2 regions of the Vibrio sp. HB236076 genome follow, and region 1 is predicted to be linked to the other one. Evidence: predicted binding sites of a transcription regulator. Region 1 holds the regulator's gene; the other holds the start of a gene.
What was found. The regulator MetJ, encoded in region 1, represses methionine synthesis genes. The targets are predictions, from matches to a motif close to TTAGACNTNTANANGTCTAA.

Region 1 (11,654 bases):
CCTAAAGGGTATTGATAATACTGGCTACACCAAACCAACAACTTATACAACGGCGCCTCCCACAACGGCTGCTGGTCGAGGACGTTTTTGAGTGACTTGAGTTGTTCGCGCGGGTAATCGGATTGATCACTGAGCGCGGTCACCACGCCGACTAAAGTTTGACGACCAAAAGGCACACTGACGCGCCCACCGATGATCGGAAACAGCGAGTTGGGAATGATATAATCAAATTGTTTGTCGAGCGGCACAGGCAGCGCGACCTTGGCAATACTCGGTCTCATTAGGTCCTATCGGATTGGGGCAGCGCCGTTTAGTCTAATCGAAGCGCAATAAAAATTCGAGCTTCGTCAGCTTGTTGTCGCGTTGCAAGTGACGCTCTTGGCGATGGCGGCCTCTAGGCTGCCGACGCATTGCGATTCGACTCTGCAGCTCGCGATGGGGCAAGGCTAGGGCAGCGACAGCCGTATTGAGTTATGGCCAGGAAAAGGTGCTCAAAAAAATAGCATAAAAGTGGCGTTATAGGTTGATTAACCGGGTAGGATTCATTACTATACCGCGCCTCACAGGAGCGTTTCCTTCTGTGACTATTCTTTTTTGACTACGTGTGGTGTACGGCAAAGATTCGTATAGCGACACGGCCTACTATTGAGGTTATCCCATGAAAACTGGCATCCATCCAGAATACAAAGCAGTTTCTGCAACTTGTTCTTGCGGCAACACTTTTGAGTTCAACACAACTCTAAACAAAGAATCTATCCACCTAGACGTTTGTGACAAATGTCACCCATTCTACACTGGTAAGCAACGTATCGTTGATACTGGCGGCCGTGTAGATCGCTTCAACAAGCGTTTCGGTGCGCTATCTAGCAAAAAATAAGTCCTCGAGACGGTTTTTGACTAGTCATAAAAAGACGCTCAATGGGCGTCTTTTTTGATCTTAACGCCTTTCTTTTTTTACTATCCTACACTTCCTTGATCTCACCCCCGCCTCGTTGTCTTTTTTGCCTCTACAATGACCTTTCGATGATGAGTAAAGAGATCCACGATGACCGACAACCAAGACCAAAAAGCGCTGCATTATCACGCTCACCCCACCCCAGGAAAAATTGAGATCCGCCTTACGAAAGCGGCAGACACCAGTGACGATTTAGCCTTGGCCTACAGCCCTGGCGTGGCGGCGCCGGTACGCGAAATTGCCCGTTGTGCTGACGCTGCCTATCACTACACCGGCAAAGGCAATCTCGTCGCGGTGATCACCAATGGCAGTGCGATCTTGGGGTTGGGGAACTTGGGGCCGTTAGCCGCGAAACCGGTTATGGAAGGGAAAGCATTGCTGTTTAAGCGCTTTGCCGGTATCGATGCCATCGACATTGAAGTCAATCAGCAAAACGTCGAGCAATTTGTCGATACCGTTGCCAATATTGCCGATACGTTTGGCGGTATCAACCTAGAAGACATCAAGGCGCCAGAGTGCTTTGAGATTGAGCGGCGTTTGATTGAGCGTTGTTCGATCCCCGTTTTTCACGATGATCAACACGGCACCGCGATCGTGACTGCCGCGGGGATCCTCAATGGCTTAGAACTGCAAGGTAAAGCGATAGGCGATTGCTCGATTGTGTGCGTTGGCGCAGGCGCGGCGGCCATGGCGTGTATGAATTTGCTGATCGATTGCGGGGCCAAAGCCGATAACCTGCTCATGCTCGACCGACAAGGCGTGATCCATCGCCAGCGCGACGATCTCACGGTCTACAAACAAGCGTTTGCCCGCGAGACAAAGCGGCGCACCCTGACTGACGCTATCGCCGGCGCCGATGTTTTTGTCGGGCTATCGGGGCCCAACGTGTTGTCCTGTGAGCAACTGGCGACCATGGCCCCGCGCCCATTGGTATTTGCTTGTTCCAACCCCGACCCAGAAATTACCCCAGAAGCGGTCAGAGATACCAGGCCCGATGCCATTGTCGGCACCGGGCGCAGTGATTACCCCAACCAAGTGAACAATGTGTTGTGCTTTCCATTCATTTTTCGCGGCGCTTTACAGGTGCGCGCTCGGGTGATCAACAAAGCGATGAAATTGGCCGCCGTCGACGCCATTCGGCAATTGGCCAAAGAGACGGTGCCAGACAAGGTGTGCCAAGCAGCAGGGGTCACCTCGCTGGAGTTTGGCCCAGACTATATTTTGCCCAAGCCCTTTGACCAGCGCTTATTGGCGCGGGTGGCAAACGCCGTGGCTCAGGCCGCCATTGATTCTGGCGTGGCGGGCAAGGCCGAGGGAAAAGAAAGAGATGACGGCAAAGACGTGTCCATGGGCTCAAGGTGAACACGTGGCGTGGCTTTGCCACCCAGTCAGTGAAAAAAGCCGTATTACGCGAAAAAAAAAGCAGAGCCACAAGGCTCTGCTCTCTTATACAGACAATGGGGGATCGCAGGGTATGGCGACATTGTCTGCCAGGCAAAAAATCTCAAGGGGCGAGCTTGCCTAGTTATTAAGGTCGTCAATAAAATAGCCGAAAACGCTAAGCTTGAGTCAATTTTTTACGTTAATTTACATTTTTTTCAAACGGCTTAGTCAGCGGTGACCGTTAGTCTGATTGATCGTCAAAACTTTCAAATTCAATCCCCATCGCCGTCATTAATGCCTTGGCTTCTGCGGGGATGTCGTCGGGTTTGTCCTTGCGCAAATCTTCATCGGTGGGCAAAGGTTGGCCGGTATAGGCGTGCAAAAAGGCTTCACACAGCAATTCACTGTTGGTGGCGTGGCGCAAATTATTAATTTGGCGACGCGTTCTTTCATCGGTCAAAATCTTAAGTACCTTAAGAGGAATGGATACTGTAATTTTTTTCACTTGCTCATTTTTTTTGCCATGCTCTGCATAAGGGCTTAAGTAATCGCCATTCCACTTTGCCATTGCACACCTTTACCTTTTTTATAAAATTTTGATTTAATTTACCTTTTTGTGGTTATGGCACAAAGGCTGGCCAAGCTGACCCCCGCGACGATAACCAAAAGGTACGGTTTTGGTGATTTTAGCGGGATTTACTGCCATAAGCAAAGACATATAGACGTCTAGAAGTGTTGACGTCCCGTGTTTCAGTCAGTAAAGTGAGCTCAATCACCATTGAACGCTTGATGAAGTGCCTACCTTTGAGATAGCGTAGAATTCATTCATCGCGAGCAGAATGTTAAGGAATACACAGATGAGCCAGCGCAAACCCACCACGATTGCTGTACGTACCGGCATCGAGTCCGATAGCCAATATCACGCCGTTGTACCACCGATTTACTTGTCGACCAACTATGGTTTTCCCGCGTTTGGGGAAGTGCCTAAATACGACTATACCCGCTCTGGCAACCCGAACCGAGGCCTGTTAGAGCAAACCTTATACGAGCTAGAAGAAGGGGCGGGGGCGGTGGTGACCAACTGCGGCACATCGGCACTCAACTTGTGGGTATCGGCGTTTATCGGTCCTGAAGATACCATTATTGCCCCTCACGATTGCTATGGTGGGACGTATCGTTTGTTCAACACCCGTGCGCAAAAAGGCGATTTTAACGTCGAGTTTGTCGATCAAACCGATCAACAAGCGATGGCACAAGCCTTGGCCAAAAAACCGAAACTCATTTTGCTCGAAACCCCGTCTAACCCCTTAGTGCGCGTGGTTGACATCGCCGCGATTTGTCAACAAGCCAAAGCGGTTGGCGCTTTAGTGGCGGTGGATAACACCTTCTTGAGCCCCGTCTTTCAAAAGCCATTGACCTTAGGGGCGGATTTTGTCATTCACTCCACCACCAAGTATTTAAACGGCCACTCCGATGTGATCGGCGGCGTGGTGATTTCAGCGCAGCAAGAGCACGCTGAACAACTGGCGTGGTGGGGCAATTGCATCGGGGCGACCGGAACGCCATTTGACAGCTATTTAACCCTGCGAGGCCTGCGAACTCTGGGCGTGAGAATGAAAGCGCACGAAAGTGGCGCGCAGCAAATTCTCGCTTATTTACAGCGCCAGGACTTGGTCAAAGTCGTGTATCACCCCAGTTTGCCAGAGCACCCAGGCCACGAGATTGCCAAAGCGCAACAGAGCGGCTTTGGCTGTATGTTGAGCTTTGAATTCAACGGCGAATTTGAACAGCTCAAGCGCTTTGTCACCTCACTCAAGCTATTTTCCTTGGCGGAATCGCTCGGCGGGGTCGAGAGCTTGATCTGCCACCCTGCCTCGATGACGCACCGCGCCATGGGCGAAGAAGCTTTAGCACAAGCCGGGGTATCACAAATGTTGTTACGCCTTTCTGTCGGGTTGGAAGACCCACAAGATCTGATTGACGATCTCGAGCAAGCCTTTGGCCAAGCCCAGGAAGGACAAGCATGATCCCGGCGCGTCAATTACACAAATTTGGCGGCAGCAGTTTAGCCGACCCGGAGTGTTTTCAACGCGTGGTTAAACTGTTGGCGGACTATTCACAAGCCGGGGATCTGATCGTGGTCTCCGCCGCGGGGAAAACCACCAACCACTTAATTGGCTTTTTACAAGGCCTAGAAAGCGACGGCCGGTTAGCGCACGAAGCGTTATTAGCGATACGCCAATGGCATACCGAGTTGATCGAACACCTGCTGAGCGGCGATGTGGCGCAAACATTATTGGCGCTGTTGTATCAAGACCTTGAGGTGTTAGAGCGTTATCAAGCCCCGCTGAGTGCGGCGCAAAAGGCCCATGCTCAAGGCTTTGGCGAAGTGTGGTCTGCGCGTTTGTTGTCGGCGTTGCTTAGCGAAGCCAACTTGCCGGCGGCCATGCTTGACTCCCGGGCGTTCTTGCGCGCTGAGCGCAGTGCCCAGCCCGAGGTTCAACAGGCCCTTTCTCAACCGCTTCTCAACACCTTGCTCGACGGTTATGACGACGAACGCATTGTGATCACGGGCTTTATGGCGCAAAACCAGCAAGGGGAAACCGTGCTGCTTGGCCGCAATGGCTCCGATTATTCTGCCACTGTGATTGGCGCGATGTGCGAGGCACACACGGTCACTATCTGGAGTGATGTGGCCGGGGTATACAGCGCTGACCCACGCATTGTTGATGATGCCTGTCTACTGCCCTTGTTGCGCCTAGACGAAGCCAGTGAACTGGCGCGTTTGGCGGCTCCGGTGTTACACAGCCGCACGTTACAACCGGTGGCGCAAAGTGCGATGGATCTCAATTTGCGCTGCAGTTACCAGGCCGAAGCCGGCTCAACGCGCATTGAGCGAGTATTGGCCTCGGGACGCGGAGCGAAAATAGTCTCTTCCCTTGACGATGTGTGGATCATTCAGCTGCGCTTTGCCAATCGCGACAGCAGTGTCGACCCCGATGTGGCCTTAAAGCCACTGCGCCGTGCGCAACTTGAGCCATTGACCTACGAATGGCAAGCCGATCAGCAATGCCTGCGCTTGGCCTACACGCCAGAAATTGCCGTTGGGGCGATGAGTGTACTGCAAGAAAATGCCGTTGAAGCGGAAATCAAGCTCAAAGAAGGCTTTTCACTCGTCGCGGCCGTCGGGGCAGGGGTCACCAAAAACCCGTATCACAGTCACGCGTTTTTTCAGCAATTGAAACACGCGCCGGTGGAGTTTATCAGCGAGTCAGAATCGGCGCTGAGCTTGGTGGCGGTACTGAGAAAAACCCCGGTGTCTCAGTTAGTGATCGGCTTGCATCGCCACTTGTTTTCGGCCCACAAACGCGTGGCGATCGCCTTGTGTGGCAAAGGTAATATCGGTTCGAGTTGGCTGTCGCTGTTTGCCGAGCAGCAGGGCGAACTCAATAAGCGTTACGGGATTGATTTTGAATTGGTGATGATCGCCGACAGTCAGCGTTACTGGTTTGATGCCAAAGGGTTGGACTCGAGTTCAGCCATCGCGGAGTTCTCGCAACACGCGGTATCGCATCAGCAAGGCGACTGGGTGTCACAGCTGGGCAGTTTGTCGGAGTACGACGAAGCTGTGGTCATTGATGTCACGGCCAGCCAAGCCTTGTCGGAACGCTATGTCGAGTTTGCCGAGCAGGGGTTACACCTCATCTCGGCCAATAAAGTCGCCGGCTCGGCTTGCAGTGAAGACTACTACCGAGTGCAAGATGCGTTCGAGAAAATTGGCCGTCATTGGTTTTACAACGCCACGGTGGGCGCGGGATTGCCGATTAACCACACGGTGCGTGATCTCAAAGAAAGCGGCGATCAACTCATTGGCCTGTCGGGGATTTTTTCCGGTACTTTATCTTGGTTGTTTCAGCAGTTTGACGGCAGTGTACCGTTTAGCGAATTGGTCGATCTGGCTTGGCAACAAGGTTTGACCGAGCCTGATCCTCGTCACGATCTCGACGGCTCGGATGTGATGCGCAAACTGGTGATCTTAGCTCGCGAAGCCGGGATGGCCATCGAACCCGAGCAAGTCAAAGTCGAATCTTTAGTGCCTGACGCGCTCAATCACGTCTCTGTCGATGCGTTTTTTGATCATCCCGAAGCGCTAAACGCGTTACTTGAAGAGAAGCTCGAACAAGCCAAGCGCGATGACTGCGTATTGCGCTATGTGGCGCGGCTCAACAAAGACGGCCAAGCCACCGTCGGCGTCGAAGCTTTGGCAAGTGACGATCCTCTGGCTAACTTGTTGCCTTGTGATAATATTTTTGCCATTGAAAGCCAGTGGTATAAAGACAACCCGCTGGTGATTCGCGGGCCTGGCGCGGGCCGCTTAGTCACTGCCGGGGCGATTCAGTCTGATCTCAATCGCTTGGCGAGTTTGCTGTAATTCTCTCAGTCAAGAAAGCGAATCAAAAAATGGCCCATCACCAAAAAGTGATATGGGCCATTTTTTATAAGAGGGGTAAGAGGCATCACCTACGGCGTGACCTCTCCTCGTGGCTAGATGAGCAAATCGCGCACCTTAGCAGACAGAGACTCCGACACCACCACGGTGGCCAAAATGACAAGGATGATCAAGGTGACCTGCGGCCAGGCGAGCACGTTTAACGACGATGACAAGAACAAGCCAATCCCACCAGCACCGACTAAGCCCAAAATGGTCGACTCGCGAATATTGATGTCCCAACGGAAAATCGCAATGCTGAAAAAAGCCGGTAAAATCTGCGGAATGATGGCGTAATCGATAACCTGAAAACGCGAGGCACCGGTGGCCTGAATCGCTTCGACGCTGGTGGTGTTGATTTCTTCGATGCTTTCATAGAGCAATTTGGCGACAAAACCAATCGAGCGCAAGGCAATGGCAATCACACCGGCCAAAATACCCGGCCCTAAAATCGCCACCAACAACAAGGCCCAAATCAAGGAGTTGATCGAACGAGACGCGGCGATAATAAACAGCGCAATCGGGCGAACAAACAGCAGTGACGGGGTGGTATTACGCGCGGCCAAAAACGCCACGGGAAACGCCAATATCACGCCGAGTAAGGTGCCTAATGTGGCAATGTTTAACGTGTCCCAAAGCGCCTGGTAAAGCTGGTGGATATAAGGCCATGCCGGCGGGAACATGCGATCAATCAAATCAGAAGCTTGCTGCGGCGCATCGTAAATAAAGTACCAAATGGTCTCTTCATTCATCACCACCCAGCAATAACTGGTCAGTAACATTAGGGCGAACCAGCCTCCCCAAACCAGCCAAGTGTGGCGAGAAGTTCGCCCCTGCCAGATCTTGTGTTGTGCTTCAAAGCGGTTGTCTAACTGACCCATTTTCTAATCCATCCCGATAGGTATTCACACGCCATAACAATGAGTATGATCAAAAGTAAAATTGCGCCAGCGGAGTCGTACTCATAGCGGTCAATGGCGGTATTTAACGTGGCGCCGATGCCGCCTGCGCCGACAATGCCAATCACGGCCGATTCGCGAAAGTTGATGTCAAAGCGATAGAAGGACAAGCCGATCATACGCGGCATCACCTGCGGCCAAATTGCCATATGGAAACACTGAAGCCACGAAGCTCCTGTGGCGCGGATGGCTTCGAGCTGCTTTTTGTCGATGCCTTCAATTTCTTCGGCCAGCAACTTACCCAAAAAACCAATGGTGGCGTAAGTGAGGGTTAAAAAGCCGGCAAACGCGCCAAAGCCAAACAGGGCGACCAAAAAGATGGCGACGATCACTTCCTGCATCGAGCGAGACACGGCGATAAAAGCGCGACAAAAAAGATAGATTGGTCGGGTCGAAATATTGCGAGCGGCGCCCAATCCAAACGGAATCGACAGCAAGATACCGGCCACTGTTGAGGTGACGGTCATGGTCAAGCTTTCTAAAATTCCCGCGTAAATATCGGTAGCGCGTCGGCTAAAGTCGGGGTACAAAAAGCCTTGTAAGAACCGCGAACCGCGCTCCATTCCCTCGTAGACTCGCGCCCAGTTGACCTCGATACTGCTCAGCCCGACAATCAAGTAGAGAGCAAAGAGTGCCCACAGCGCCAATCGCCAGCGCTTGTCTGGGACCAAATAATGAGGACGTTGCCAAGTACGCATCAGACCCTTACCTCTTCTGGTTTCGCCGTGGTATCAAGTGTCGAGACGTTGGGGGCGGCAGAAGGCGTGTTCTCTTGCTCTGTGTCCTCTTGCTCGGTGGCATCGTTTTTAACCCCATGCCAATTTTCATCGCCGTAGATGCGGCTTAACACGTCTTCTGTCAACGCATTTGGCGCGCCGTCAAAGACAATCTCGCCGCCTTGTAAACCGATAATGCGATCCATAAATTGCATCGCCAGAGGCACATCGTGGATATTAATGATTGCAGGCAAGCCTTTTTCGCGACACAAAGATTGGATTAAACGCATGATTTGGCGTGAGGTTTTGGGATCGAGACTCGCGGTCGGCTCATCGACCAGCAATAACTGAGGATCTTGAGCCAAGGCGCGGGCGATCCCAACGCGCTGACGCTGGCCGCCAGAAAGCTCATCGGCGCGTTTGTTGGCATGGTCAATCAAACCGACGCGGTCTAAATATTCAAACGCATTGTCAATGTCTTGTTGTGGGTAACGGCGCAAGAAAGAACGCCAAAAAGGCAAGTATCCCAAACGGCCAGACAAGACGTTCTCCATCACGCTCAGTCTTTCTACTAGGGCATACTCTTGGAAAATCATGCCAATGTGACGACGCTGAGCGCGAATTTGTTGGCTGTTGAGCGAGGCTAAATCGGCACCATTGAGCACGATACTGCCTTCACTGGGGTCAATTAAACGGTTAATACAGCGAATGAGTGTCGACTTGCCGGCGCCACTTGGACCAATAAGGCCGACAATCTCGCCTTGTTGTACTTCAACGTTGATGTTTTTCAGTACCCAAGGGCCGGTTTTGTAGCGCTTCTTGAGATTGGTGATGTTTAACACGGGGAAAATCCTAACAGTGATGGTGTGAATGAGTGATCAATCAAATGGTTTTCCGCAACCGTTTTACCGTTAGCGACGTAGGTGGCAAAAGCAAAGAGTGACAGCCCAAGATTGGGAATGGCAAAGCCGCCAATACGGTGTTGCATGATGTCAACAGGACGATGGGAGTGAACGCATTTGATATCAGAGGTGAGACGCGTGCCTCACCTCTGAAAGTCTCACCGGGCCACAATACGCGATTGAGCCCGGTTAGGCCTTATTTACAGGTGTACGAGACACCGTTGGCGGCATCGATTTTGCGAATGACAGCCCATTGTTCTTTAAAGGTAATGGGTAAAAACTGACCTTCTTTCTTGAACTCTTGCTGTAATTTGCTGCCTTCCCAGTTAAAGGTAAAGAAGGCTTGTTTGATCTTCTCTTGCAACTCAGGCTTGAGGTTGTAAGCCACGCCGTAGCCGGTGGTTGGGAAGGTTTGTGATTTGTAAATTGACTGAACTTGGTCAGCTTTGATCACGTCACGTGCCACCATGCGGTGAATGACCGAGTTGGCCACCGCGGCGGCTGGGTAATCTTTATTGGCCACGCCGAGAATCGAGTTGTCGTGTTTGCCGGAAAACGCCGCTTCAAAATCACGACCTGGGACCAAGTCAAAATCGGCTTTTAAAATGGCCGAAGGAGCTTTAAAACCCGAGTTTGAGGTTTGCGACGTAAAGGCGAGCTTCTTGCCTTTGAGGTCTGCTGGGGTATTAATGCCAGAGCCTGGGTAGGTGATGATTTCCATTTCGTAACCAAACGAGCCGTCTTTTGCCGCCATCATGGTGAAGGGTCTAAAGCCAGCACAAGCGACCGCTAATGGGTTAGAGCCGGTATTAAAGCCTGCCACGTGTAGGCGACCGGCACGCATGGCCTCGATTTGTGCCGCGTTAGATTGCACAGGGAAAAATTTCACTTTTTTACCGGTGACCTCTTCCATGTGAGCAAGAAACTCAGACCAGACATCAGCATACACTGCTGGGTCTTCTACTGGCGTGTAGGCGAAAATTAAGGTGCTTGGGTCGATGAGTTTATCTTCATCGGTCGGAATATCAGCGACCATGTCGTGGTCGTTGTCTTGGTAGCGGCTGTCGAGTTGGAATGTTTCCGCTTGCGCCATATTCATTGATAAAAGTGAAGAGGCAACCAAAGTTGCGACGATAGATAAACCTTTCATGGATCATGCTCCCTAATAAATGTTGGCCCATTTATAGCAGTGGAAAATGACAAAAAAGTGACCAATTGAAGTGACTTTTATGACACTGAATGAATGTGGCAGCAGAATCTAGCCAGAGCAGAACAAAAAAAACCTGAATGGCAAACCCCATTCAGGTTAAAGGCTCTGCGTCCGATGACAGCCCCAGGTTGGGGTTCTGAGGCTGTTAGGGGCGCTTTGTTTGTCGCTGAGGTGTCAAGAAATCTTAAAGAAACTCAAATCGTGTTTTTGTTTCTCGGCCAGTTTAGATAAAGCATTGGACGCTTGCAGCGTCTCTTCGACCCCGGCGACGTTTTGTTGGACCAAATCAAACGCCATGGTGGTGTTTTTCGAAATGTCTTCCGTAACACTAAATTGCTCAGTGGAGGCGGTAGCCACTAAGGTGTTGATCTCAGAAATCGAATCTACCGCATGAGCGATGTTTTCAAACGAGGCTTTAACCTTGTCGGCCAATTCCACCGACTGAGCAATTAAATCGACGCTTTCGGTCATGTTTGATTGCGCTTTGTTCGATTGCGATTGCAGCTTTTCGATAATTTGCTGAATGCTGACGGTCGATTCTAAGGTCTTGGACGCGAGGCTGCGCACTTCATCGGCGACCACCGCAAAGCCACGGCCGTGCTCACCGGCGCGAGCGGCTTCAATGGCGGCGTTCAAGGCCAATAAGTTGGTTTGTTCTGAAATCGAGTTGATGACTTCCGTCACCGAATCAATCTCGATGGAGAACTGACGCAATTCATCGACAATTACGGCATTGTCGGTAACAGAGCGATTGATGCTGTCCGTCAACTGAATATTTTGCTCTAGGGTTAACTGTCCCTCTTGAACACTGTCTAGGGCGGTGCGCGCTTCGTGTTCCGCCATGGTGGCTTTTTCACTGACTTCTTGCGAGGTCGACGACAGCTCGTTAATGGCGGTGGAAATTTGCTCCATCTGCGAAAATTCGGCTTGGGCATTGTCTTTGCTCTGGCTCATGATCACATTGAGTTGCTCTGAGGCCGACGACACGCTTTCCGACAGGGTATGGCTATTGGAAATCAGGGATTTGAGTTCTTTGGTCA
Region 2 (11,654 bases), 1.2 Mb from region 1:
CATCGCCGTCGCCCAATTCACCATGTATGGTTGCAATGACTCCGGTCCCCGCTAATCCTTGCGTCAACTCAACATCATATTCACTGAGCACTTGTGTGATAAAGTTCGCCGTTCTTATTTCTTGATACGCCGTCTCAGGATGGGCGTGGAGATCACGACGCCACGATGTAAGATCCAAATGAAAATCAGAGTTTTCTTGTACATAATCAAGCATGAAATAACGCTTCCTTGTTGTTAAAAGGCAACCCAAGCACACAGGTTGCCCTGTCAAGTCTCATTGGTATTAAAGTAAAGCCGAGACCCTTTTATAATAAGGTATTCGCCACAATTGCAGATCCAATATAAGTCCCAGTAAAGACTAAGACTGCAATAATAACAATCTTTATCCCTGCTGACTTAAAGGTCGTTATCTCTTTTTTACTGATAGCCAATCCTGCATAGGCCAATACCGGACTCACTAAACTCAAAAATGAAATATTACTCAAGTGCTGCAAAATCCACGGAGCCAGTGGTGAGACCGGTAAGGTAAGGCCAACACTAATCACTGATAACCAGGCTACAGAAGGTAAATAAAACGGCATCACTTTCGCGACGATCAAACTGATCACAACCATCGAGAACAAGATCAACATACCAGGCAGTGCTGACCAGGGCGCAATGCCCGTACCAGACCAGTTACTCAATAAGGAAACCAAACACACAATCGCCAACACTTGGGTATAATCGGTTAAGTTAATGGCACTATTGGGGTTATTTTTGCTCGTTAATTCAGACATAAGTGTTACTCCGCCGTCGCTTTTGTTGAGGTTGTATTAAGAGATGAGCACCAAGAATACAGCTTTTCAGCTAAGGGCAGCGCAATAAATAGCCCAACAAATAAACCACTGGCATTGGTCAATAAATTGCTCGCGCCTGCCAAGGCGAGAATGTCATTTTTCAACTCAGGGACCACTTCGCCAAGTGATGCAGAGCAAGCTGCCGTCATACTTCCACTACCCACACCACACGCCATCGCTAACGCACGAATATCAAACCAACCTGTTGATGCCAAAAAAGAAGCGAGCAACGTAAAATACAAGGTACCAAACATGGTGCCCATGACGTAGATCCCCATAACGCCGATCCCTTCAGGGCTTTTTAGACCGTATTTGTCTGAGATAAGGGCGATATTGGGCTCACGAGCAATCGAAAAGCAAGCGCCTATAGACTCTCTTCCCATTTTTAAAACTAAAATAGCAATAGGCATGGCTATCAATAAAGTGCCTAGGTTACCGAGTTCTTGAAAAATCATGGCAGGCCCAACGGCGAGGATTTTATCTAACGAAGGCCCGATTAAAGTGCCAAACTTGGCTAAAAATGGCAGAACAGAAATGATAATTATCGGGGTTGCCTTGCTCGATTGCTCTGTGCTCAGTACTGCCCTAGCTTTATTAACGACATTCGGGTTAAGTAATAAACCGAAGATAAAAGCGTAAAAAAGCGGCAACAAGACAATAACAATGCCACTGAATAAGGGAATTTTCAAAACGCCAATTTGCTCAGCGAGTACCGACATACCGATCACCAAGAGGTGAAGTTTCCAGTTGACTAACTGGTTTTTTAAACCGTCCATAGTTTTGCATCCTTTTGATTGCCCCACTACCGCGCAATATAACGTGGCAGGGGTAAGCTTATTGATCCTTTTTAGTGACAGGCTTGGTGACATGGCACAGCATATTTAATCTGTTAATGCCAACACAATAAACATCACTAAATTTGATTAAATCACAACCAATGACGGCAAAAAAGTGCTTTATAACCAACAAACCGTTCTAAAAAGTGCAACGATAATAAAAACGTCAGGGGCGGAGTGAAGCGAGGGAACCGAAGATAATTAAAGCGGGCTCGGCGACAAGACTCACAAAAGACAAGCGGAGTTTCGCCATCAAGGTCATCGTTGTAGGCAGAGCAAGAAGGCAGTGATGTCGAAATTCAATCGGCAAGCATCACAAAAACGACAATCCCCCAGACGCAGTCGAGCGCCGAGGGCATGGTCATTTATCGCGATGGTCTAAGCAGCATCTACATTGGAGATGACTCAGGCATCTGAGCGTAAACGAGAGGCAAAAGTCTGTTTAAATTTAGCGAGTTTTGGAGCAACGACTAAAGAACAGTACTGATTTTGTGGATTATTTTTAAAATAATCTTGATGATAATCTTCCGCTGGGTAGTAATTGTTGATCGCCACCACTTCCGTGACAACAGGATCCGGCCAAATCTTCTCTTGACTCATTTCGGCAATGATCGCTTCAGCAGCCGCTTTTTGTTGGTCGTCGTGATAAAAAATCGCACTGCGGTATTGGGTGCCAACGTCATTGCCTTGGCGATTTAATTGGGTCGGGTTGTGGAGCGCAAAAAAGATTTCTAGCACTTCTCGATAACGGATCAATTCCGCGTCAAAAGTCACCTGCACCACTTCCGCATGACCGGTCTGGCCAGTACACACTTGCTCATAAGTCGGGTCTGGAGTCTCTCCACCTGCGTAGCCAGAAACCGCACTAATTACCCCTTCAACTGTATTAAACGCAGACTCGATACACCAAAAACAGCCGCCTGCCAATGTTGCCACTTGTAAATTTGACATTGTCATTCCTCTTTTCTTTAACCGCTTAATTGTGGAGGCAAAATTTGGCGAACACAAGTCATCCAAATCGTTTTTTTTATCGTAAAAAAACATATCTAATTTAAGTTTAGTGACACAAAGCCTCAATCAATCACGAGTGTTCAACCACACTTAACACCACGATTTTCAAACAGCCATGAGATAGAATGATGATTATATTTTACGACGGTGCCTGTCCGCTCTGCCTCGCTGAAATGCGCCATTTAAAAAAGCGCGATAAGCAGCAAAGATTAACTCTGGTTGATATTCAATCCGCTGAGTTTCATCGCGATTACCCCAATCTTGATTGGCATCAACTCAACGCCAGAATTCATGCATTACTTGATAACGGAACGCTCATCAGTGGCTTGGATGTCACACACCAAGCGTGGAAAGCCGTTGGGCTGGGCTGGATTTATGCCCCACTGCGCTGGCCCCTTATTCGAGTGGTTGCCGATGGTGGTTATCGGTTTTTTGCTAAGCACAGGTACGCTATTTCATACTTGCTGACGGGGAAAAAACGTCAGTGTCAAACCTGCCAACCGCCCAAACAACCTGCCAATTTGAGTAAACAAAAGTAACAAACTGAATAATGGGTAAGTCGAGTTCATTGCACTATGCTCAATGAACTCAATGTATTGGAGAAGGTAAGCCAAGATAGCGCGTCACCTCAAAAGAGCACAGATTCTACAAGCCACTTGATTGGCCTTATATCGGTCGTGTTAATCAATGATTATTTCCATCCCTGCTGCCACTGACTGGCATTTTTTAATACGCGCCAATCAATGTCGAATTGACGGCCAGAATAGACGGCTTCGAGAACACAGTGTTCAACGCTTCCTTGCTCAGTAAAAGTCACCTCACAAACGATAAAATGCTTTTCCCGTTGTAAAGGCGTGATTGCGGTCCACTTGCTGTGATAAAGCTTATTGGGGTTGAATCGATTCATGACAATGTTTCCAAAAAATGCACAACTTGGGTTTATTACGTCGCCATGGTCATTAAGTTCAATGAGCTCCTTTTTAAGCAAAGGGGCGTTCGCTATAGCAGTAGAGTAAGCCGCACACTTTTCTTTGGCTTAATGAATCGATTTTAGTATCCAAGGCCCAATCTTTTCTGATGCCTCCAGTAAGATTGAGAAATGATTTTCACCCTCAATCATCACCGTTTCTTCTTGTACACTGACATTGTAATGGCGCTTGCTAAACTCAATCACCTTTTTTGCATCAAACGCTTCATCTTGACGGCCGATCCAAAGCCCTACACGCTTTAATCCTGATAACTGTTCCCCAGGGGCATAAGGTGTCACGGCGTTGGACATGGCAACCGTATTAAAAGTCACTATTTCTGGGTGTTGCTCCAGCACGTGAGCTGGGTAATGAAAATAAACCGCTTTCGAATGTGAAAACAACCAACCGCCACTTATGGCATGTAAGATGAAGCGACTGACCTTAACCGTCGAAAATTGATAACGCTCGTCATGGTCATGGCTCGTTTTTGATCGATACCCCCAATATGGCGCCAAAAACACATACCCCTCAACGGCTAACTTGTGCTCCCAACTCGAATAATTGAGGGCTAATCCTGCACCGGCCGAATGGCCACCAACAAAAATCGGCACCTTGGGATAGCGCGTTTTTATCTGATTAACCATGGTATTAATGTCAGACCAGACTTGTTCTTTACTCGGCGTATCTCCCCGCTCTCCTTGTGAAAAACCATGGCCTCTTATATCGGGCATATACACCCCAATTGAAAAGCGATCGCGCAGCCCGACGCCAATATGCTGATATGACAGACCACTGTGAGCGCCAGCGCCGTGATAAAATATCACAATAGCGCTGGGCTCTTGAGGCAGATAAGCGCGAAATGCCAACTCGACACCATCGGTAGCCGTCATCGTTTCGATAGGCATCAACGCTTTTTTAGGGGCCTCTTGCAGCGCTTTTAGTGAGAAGAAGTCTTCAGGTTGATGAGAGGGCTCTGTGGCACTTGTTGGCAACGCAAACAAAACCAGCAATGCAAAAGACGATACCAGTAAGTTGATGTACTTTATTCTTTTTATCATTGGTTTTTACAAGGTGAGTTGAGAGTGGTAATTATAGCGTGACCTTGTTAAAACCGTCCAAAAAACAAGCCGCCATCGTGAGCAAACTCACCCATTGCTACTGTCGTATTATGGGGTCATGAGTTAGAAAATGGATATGAGGTGACAAAAGCGTATCAGATACAAAAAAGCCCGCTGTTAAAGCGGGCTTTTTAGGCTCAAAGAGCGAAATTTGGTGGGTCCGGGCGAACTCGAATCGCCGACCCCTACCATGTCAAGGTAGTACTCTAACCAACTGAGCTACGGACCCAAATTTTCACTTATCGTTAGACGTGGTGCGTCTGAGTGGACTCGAACCACCGACCCCCGCCATGTCAAGGCGGTACTCTAACCAGCTGAGCTACAGACGCATAACCGATAAGTACTGCTCTCAAGAAAGATGGTGCGTCTGAGTGGACTCGAACCACCGACCCCCGCCATGTCAAGGCGATACTCTAACCAGCTGAGCTACAGACGCTCTCTTGGGAACGAGGCTGATATTACCCACTGCAACGCACTGGTGCAAGAGAAAATTTCATTTTTTGGTGAGTTTGCTTCTAGAATGAACACTTTGCTTCGATTTTGAGCAAACACATCGCTAAGCACATGATCAATCGCACAAAAACTTACTCTTGCCACAAATCATCCACATCCACTTGGCGATTTTCACGCTCACTTTCATACACCACGTTGTAGTTCTCGGTGTAACGGCAATGAGGTTGACGACTGCAAGTAAAAAATCGGCGACCTTTGAACTCACCTTGTGAAGCAACACGGATAACCATTGGACTGCCACACTTTTTACAAAAGCGAATCTCTTTGTCCTCTTCAATCAGATCAATGTGCGCGGCCAATAACCGGCGTAACCGAGAAACTTGGTAACTGTGTTTCACCGAGGCTCCGATCAAAGGCAAGTTTGCTGACTTACAGACTTTTATCAATACCGTTTCGCGTTCTACTTTTTGCTTATCTAGCGGCTTACCATTATCAAGCTCAATCACCACACGAGGTTGTAAAGTGCGGGGATCACAAACCAAAAAATCAAAATACAAACGAGAAATACGGTTTGTGGCAATAAAACGTTGCTTTTTATTCGCAGTTTCATTGGCATTAACGACATTGAGCATGTTCACCTTAGCCAAAATGACCGCTTGCTCGCCAACGGCAGCTTTTAGTGCATTGAGAAACGCCACTTCATTTGGATTGAGGATCGCTTTATTCAATCGATACCGATGAGAGCCATCTTCCTCGGTTTTGAGGACATAGCGTTGAATCAAGAAAAAAAAGCCGACTAGCACAATGAGAACAATAAAAATGTTTACCATCCAAGCCACTCTAAAATATTGTTAACTTTCGATTTATGAATAGTAAGCACAAAGTATGACCAGCGCAAACACTCTTCATTGACTCTGGATGAACTGTGCAAAATTAGCCCCAATCACCTATCGACATCACAAAAAAAATGCAGTAACTTATAGATGTTTAGACGTCCAGAAGTAAATAGCAACGGAGAAGCTTGTGCCAATACGTATACCCGATCAACTTCCTGCCACCGATATTTTGCGCAAGGAAAACATCTTCACCATGAACGAAAGCCGTGCGGCAAGTCAGGAAATACGTCCATTGAGGGTATTGATCCTTAACCTAATGCCGAAAAAAATTGAAACAGAAACTCAATTTTTGCGCTTGCTGTCCAACAGTCCACTGCAGGTAGACGTTGAGTTACTACGTATTGACAATCGACCGAGTAAAAATACCCCAGAAGAGCATCTCAATAACTTTTACCGCCAATTTGAAGCCGTACAAAACCGTAACTTTGACGGGCTGATCATAACAGGTGCGCCACTTGGCTTAGTGCAATTTGAAGACGTCGTTTATTGGGACCACCTTGAAACCATCCTCAACTGGGCTAAAAATCACGTCACATCGACGCTGTATGTGTGCTGGGCAGCACAGGCGGGATTAAAATTGCTCTACGATTTGCCTAAACGTACTCGCAAAGAAAAACTGTCTGGCGTTTACGAACACGACAACCTAGAGCCGTACCACTTACTCATGCGAGGCTTTGATGATTGTTTCTTAGCGCCGCACTCACGTTATGCCGATTTCTCTAGTGAGTACTTAAAAAACAACACCGACCTCGACATTCTGGCCACTTCAGATCAAGCCGGTGTCTATCTGGCTTCAACGAAAGACAAGCGTCACGTTTTTGTGACTGGGCACCCAGAGTATGACGCGACGACGTTACACAACGAGTACGTCCGAGATAAAGGCGAAGGTCAAGACCCCACGATTCCCGTGAATTATTACCCCAACAACGATCCTCAACAGCCACCTCGAGCAAGTTGGCGCAGTCATGGGCATTTATTATTCTCAAATTGGCTCAACTATTGTGTTTATCAACAAACGCCTTATGACTTGGATCATTTTAGTGAAGAGGCTTTCACAAAAGACGATTAAAGCGGTGGATTTTATCGCGCCTAGCTCACACAAGGCGCGATAAATTTCTCGCTTTATACGACCGCTCTTCCAATTTTCAACGACAAATCTCCCACTTGGTCAAACTTTGCTAACGTTAAAAGATGACAACGAACCAAGTGACTTGTAATGAAAAAAATACTCTTTTTATCTCTACTCATTTCTGCCTGCAGTCACCAGCCAAATTCAGCTACGTCTTTGAACCTTGAGGCGACAACACAAACGCATTTCGCTTTAATAGACCAATATCTGAAAAACAACCAACCACAACGCGCATGGCAACACCTCAAAAAGTTCGATCCTAAAAACAACAGTCAAATTATGTGGTTTCACGCCCGTTACGCGCTAAAAACCGGTCACAGTCGGCGCGCGAAGGAGTGGTTTGAAAAAGCGTTTTTACAAGACCCTCACCTGCCAGGGCTCAAAAATCACTACGCCAGTGTACTTTGTCTTCAAGGTGACATCTCACAGGCGCTCACCCTCTGGGCAGCGCCGCCGTTTGCGTTAGAAAGTAGGCAGTTTCAAGTAGAGTTAGAAAACGCGGCGTTGTGCGCCTTATCCGACCAACGCTGGGGGCATGCCAAAAAAGTGCTCACCGAATTGATCGAATTTGCTCCGCTCAATACTCGTGCTCACCTTAACCTCGCGATGATTGCAGTTCGAGAACAACAATGGCAAAGTGCCGACCACCACCTGACTTTGCTCGAGCAAAACTTTGGCCATAATCGCGCCACGGCCAAACTGCGTGCACAAATACCTGATAGTTTTCACCAAGGTCAGTCTGCTATCCCCTCACTGGTACGTATTGAAGGTCCAGGTTAAGCCCCCAGTGGAAACGTTCCTCATCATAATGAACGTCCCTGTAAACAAGTCACTTTAATCCCTTCTCAAGCTAGGGTATCATTTCGCCTTCAACCACATCGATACCCAATGAAAGTCTAATCATGAAACGAGTTGTACTCTACATCAAAGACAAATGCCCTCACTGTAAAGATGCCCAACGATATCTTGATGCCAAGGGGATAAGCTATCGTTTGTGCAATGCCAAAATGCAACGCGGTCGCAAGGAACTCGATGCGCTAGGGGCGCGCTCAGTACCGGTACTAAAAATTGGCGATCAACTGATGATTGGCTGGCAGCCCAAAAAATTTGATACGTTATACAAGCGTTAATTATTCAAAGTACAACACCACGCCTCTTTCTCTGATGATAAGGCATTGCAACGGTTAGCCCTTTTTGTGTTCTGCGCTTATTGATACTTATCAACCCACTCTTTGACAAAATCAATAAAAGCTCGGTCGGCCAAAGACAAATAACCATCGGTGCGCCATGCCAATGCCAAATCTACCGGCACAGCGTGCTCAAATGGGATTGCGGCCAGATCGGGTTCATTATCAGTCACTAATTTTAATAACGCCGTAATAGCTTGCTCTGCTTTGACTAACGTTAAAATAACCGCAAGCAAATTGGTTTCAAACTCCAGGTGAGCGTGATACTGATAACGCTTAGCAATGCGATCCAAGTAATCGCGATGAAAATAACCCGGTTTGAACATCACATGTGGGTAAGAGAAAAAATCGTCAAAACTCACACTTTTTTGCTTGGCCAAAGGATGATTTGACGACGTAACCGCCACCATAGGTGACGAAAAAAGTCGGTCGGTAACCAGTTTATCGGACACCTCTTCATCGATAATGACACCAAGATCTAACTCCCCGTCCAATAACATTTGTCGTATAGATTGGGTACCGGCGTCGAGCAGAGAAATTTTCAAATCCGGGTAGCGCTGTTTGAACGCCATGATAAGAGGCGGTAAAAAGTAGCTCCCCATCATACTCGGCGCACCTAACCGAACTTCTCCCTTCTTCAGCCCCTTCATTTCGTCGATCGCCCACTTCGCATCTTGCAACTGCTGGCACACTCTTTTCGCATGAGGCAGTAACACTTGCCCTTCTTGCGTCAAAGAAAGGGTTTTATCGTGACGGCGAAATAGATTAACGCCTAAACTTTTTTCCAATTTTTGAATGGAAATACTCAATGCCGGTTGAGCAATGTGCAGCACTTTGGCCGCTTGAGTCACACTGCCTTGTTCGACGACCTGTACAAAATGTCGTAATGCTTTACTTTCCATCGGCGATCCTTTTTCCATCCGGTTGTGAACGCGAAACGACGCCATTCACCGAACACAAATCCATATATAAAATATATTTTGGTTATAGTTTTAATATATTTTTTAAATTACTTTTGGACCGCTACACTGATCACAAGGTTAGGGTTTTATCCGCTGACACTGATATTGCCAATGCGTTGAAAGGCATGGGTAAACTCAAATTGACAAGGCAACTCAGCCTATCATCGCTCTCCATGACAGGAAACACACATGATTTCTTATGCCAGCCCTCGCTATCGCAGCCTTGTCATCGCGCTTGCGATTGGCTCTTTTGTTGTCTTCGCTAATTTGTATTTGTTTCAACCCATGCTGCCTTTTTACGCTCAACATTTCGCCATCAGTGAAACGCAAGTCAATCTGTTATTTGCCGCGACTGCACTCGGGCTCTCAATGGCCTTAATTCCCATGGCATTGCTTTCGGAAAAATACAGTCGTCGCCGCATGATGCACTATGGGCTACTGGCTATTCCATTTACGGCATTAGGCGTATTATTGAGCGAAGCGTTTTACACCTTAGTCTTTTGGCGAGCCATCATGGGAATAAGTTTGGCCGCATTTGCTTCTGTTGCGGTTGCTTACATGGCAGAAGAGCTCGATAGCAATGCGTTTGCCCATGCGATGGGGAGCTACGTAGCCGCCAATGCTTTTGGTGGGATCATGGGACGCTTGTGTGGTGGCCTACTAACCCAATATTTCAACCCTGAAACGGCGATAGCAACGCTGTTGATTCTCTCTTTATTTGGTGTACTCCTAGTCTGGAAACTATTACCAGAACAAGAACACACCACTCTCAAAACGCCCCGTTTTTCACACCACATCGCCATTGTTATCCAACATTTTCGCCAACCGAACTTATGGTTTGCCATGCTCATCGGCGGAGTTAATTTTGCACTCTTTGTCAATTTGTACTCGGTTGTCGGGTTTCGCTTGGTCAGCGCTCCTTATTCACTCCCCATAGGACTCGCTTCACTGATTTTCCTCGGTTATTTGGGTGGGACGTTCAGCGCCAGAATGACCGGCCGTTGGCAACGCTATTTCACCTCACCACAAGGAATGAGACTGGGTTGTCTTATCAGTGTTATTGGGCTTGCCGCTTGCAGTTTTGACCCACTTTTCTCGCTTGCCATCGGCTTGCTCTTGATCAGTGGCGGCGCGTTTTTTACCCACGCACTGGCCTACGCTTGGGTTGGTCGCTGGGCCGAACAAGGTAAGGCTACGGCTTCGGCCTTGTATTTGGTTCACTATTACATCGGTGGCAGCCTCGGTGGCTTTTTATTGCTTTGGGCATGGCAACACGGTGGCTGGTTTGACGTCACCCTAGTTGCCTCATTGCTTTATCTGATGCTTTTTGCTCTCACTTACACGTTGAGCCCACCAGAGCGTGTTGCCATCACGGGCACTGCCAGCGATTAAATAACGGCCTGATTTTACAAAAATCGCGGCCTTGGCAAATATAAACGGCAATTCAGTGTCAAACGGCGAGACAATCGACGAGGAAAGCAACGCACGATGAAAAAATTTGTTATGATAAGACTTTGTCGTTTAACTAGGTAACACCATGGCTCATATTGACAGCGAGCTTGTCCATCAGCAAATTAGCACTTGGCTTAATCAAGTGGTCATTGGTCTTAACTTGTGCCCCTTTGCCGCTAAACCTCAACGAAACGGTCAAATTCATATTGAGGTCAGTCAAGCGACGGATGAAAAACGCTTACTTGACGATATCCTAATTCAATTAAAGCAATTAGATGAACTTAGCTCCACCGAGCGTGACACGACTTTAGTTGTAGTGCCCGGCTTACTAAGTGACTTTTGGATGTACAACCAATTTATTGAGTGGATAGAGCGCCTTATTATCAATGAAGGTTGGGAAGGCGTGTATCAATTAGCCACATTTCACCCTGATTATCAATTTGCTGGCACAGACGCCAACGACGATGAAAATCTCACCAACCGCTCTCCCTACCCTGTTTTTCACTTGATCCGTGAAGACAGTATGGAGAAAGTGCTCAAACACTATCCGGATCCAGAGGCGATCCCCGAAAGAAATATTGAACGAGTGACGCAACTGTCCGATGCCGAGCGCGAGCAGTTATTCCCGTACTTGTTCAAACCACAATAATTCACGATTTTAATGGATATCACCATGAAACTGACTCTTTTAACTCCTGAGCTGTTCGACCACTTATACCAGTCGATCAGTGAGTTTCGCCACACTTTTGATTTGCCCGTCAACCAACCAGACTCACTCGATGAAAACGCCGATACATTACATACTT

Region 2: metA (homoserine O-succinyltransferase) is a predicted target of MetJ. The motif match lies at 6,210-6,229, and genes of this name have one in related genera.

What each region holds. Positions count from the first base shown of each region.
Region 1 is NZ_CP162601.1:432,700-444,353, forward strand. It holds gene priA (primosomal protein N') at 1-281, opposite strand, end outside; gene rpmE (50S ribosomal protein L31) at 659-877, shown strand; gene AB0763_RS02100 (malic enzyme-like NAD(P)-binding protein) at 1,046-2,317, shown strand; gene metJ (met regulon transcriptional regulator MetJ) at 2,580-2,906, opposite strand; gene AB0763_RS02110 (O-succinylhomoserine (thiol)-lyase) at 3,196-4,365, shown strand; gene AB0763_RS02115 (bifunctional aspartate kinase/homoserine dehydrogenase II) at 4,362-6,770, shown strand; gene phnE (phosphonate ABC transporter, permease protein PhnE) at 6,884-7,708, opposite strand; gene phnE (phosphonate ABC transporter, permease protein PhnE) at 7,696-8,484, opposite strand; gene phnC (phosphonate ABC transporter ATP-binding protein) at 8,484-9,344, opposite strand; gene phnD (phosphate/phosphite/phosphonate ABC transporter substrate-binding protein) at 9,601-10,503, opposite strand; gene AB0763_RS02140 (methyl-accepting chemotaxis protein) at 10,789-11,654, opposite strand, start outside.
Region 2 is NZ_CP162601.1:1,635,602-1,647,255, forward strand. It holds gene AB0763_RS07170 (M20 aminoacylase family protein) at 1-214, opposite strand, end outside; gene AB0763_RS07175 (hypothetical protein) at 306-776, opposite strand; gene AB0763_RS07180 (DUF3100 domain-containing protein) at 782-1,612, opposite strand; gene msrA (peptide-methionine (S)-S-oxide reductase MsrA) at 2,078-2,623, opposite strand; gene AB0763_RS07190 (thiol-disulfide oxidoreductase DCC family protein) at 2,809-3,222, shown strand; gene AB0763_RS07195 (TIGR02450 family Trp-rich protein) at 3,375-3,590, opposite strand; gene AB0763_RS07200 (alpha/beta fold hydrolase) at 3,720-4,709, opposite strand; tRNA gene AB0763_RS07205 (tRNA-Val) at 4,922-4,998, opposite strand; tRNA gene AB0763_RS07210 (tRNA-Val) at 5,022-5,098, opposite strand; tRNA gene AB0763_RS07215 (tRNA-Val) at 5,129-5,205, opposite strand; gene AB0763_RS07220 (DUF2726 domain-containing protein) at 5,354-6,052, opposite strand; gene metA (homoserine O-succinyltransferase) at 6,246-7,187, shown strand; gene AB0763_RS07230 (hypothetical protein) at 7,335-8,027, shown strand; gene AB0763_RS07235 (glutaredoxin family protein) at 8,150-8,377, shown strand; gene AB0763_RS07240 (LysR family transcriptional regulator) at 8,455-9,336, opposite strand; gene AB0763_RS07245 (MFS transporter) at 9,586-10,788, shown strand; gene AB0763_RS07250 (DUF1415 domain-containing protein) at 10,943-11,497, shown strand; gene AB0763_RS07255 (nucleoside triphosphate pyrophosphohydrolase family protein) at 11,522-11,654, shown strand, end outside.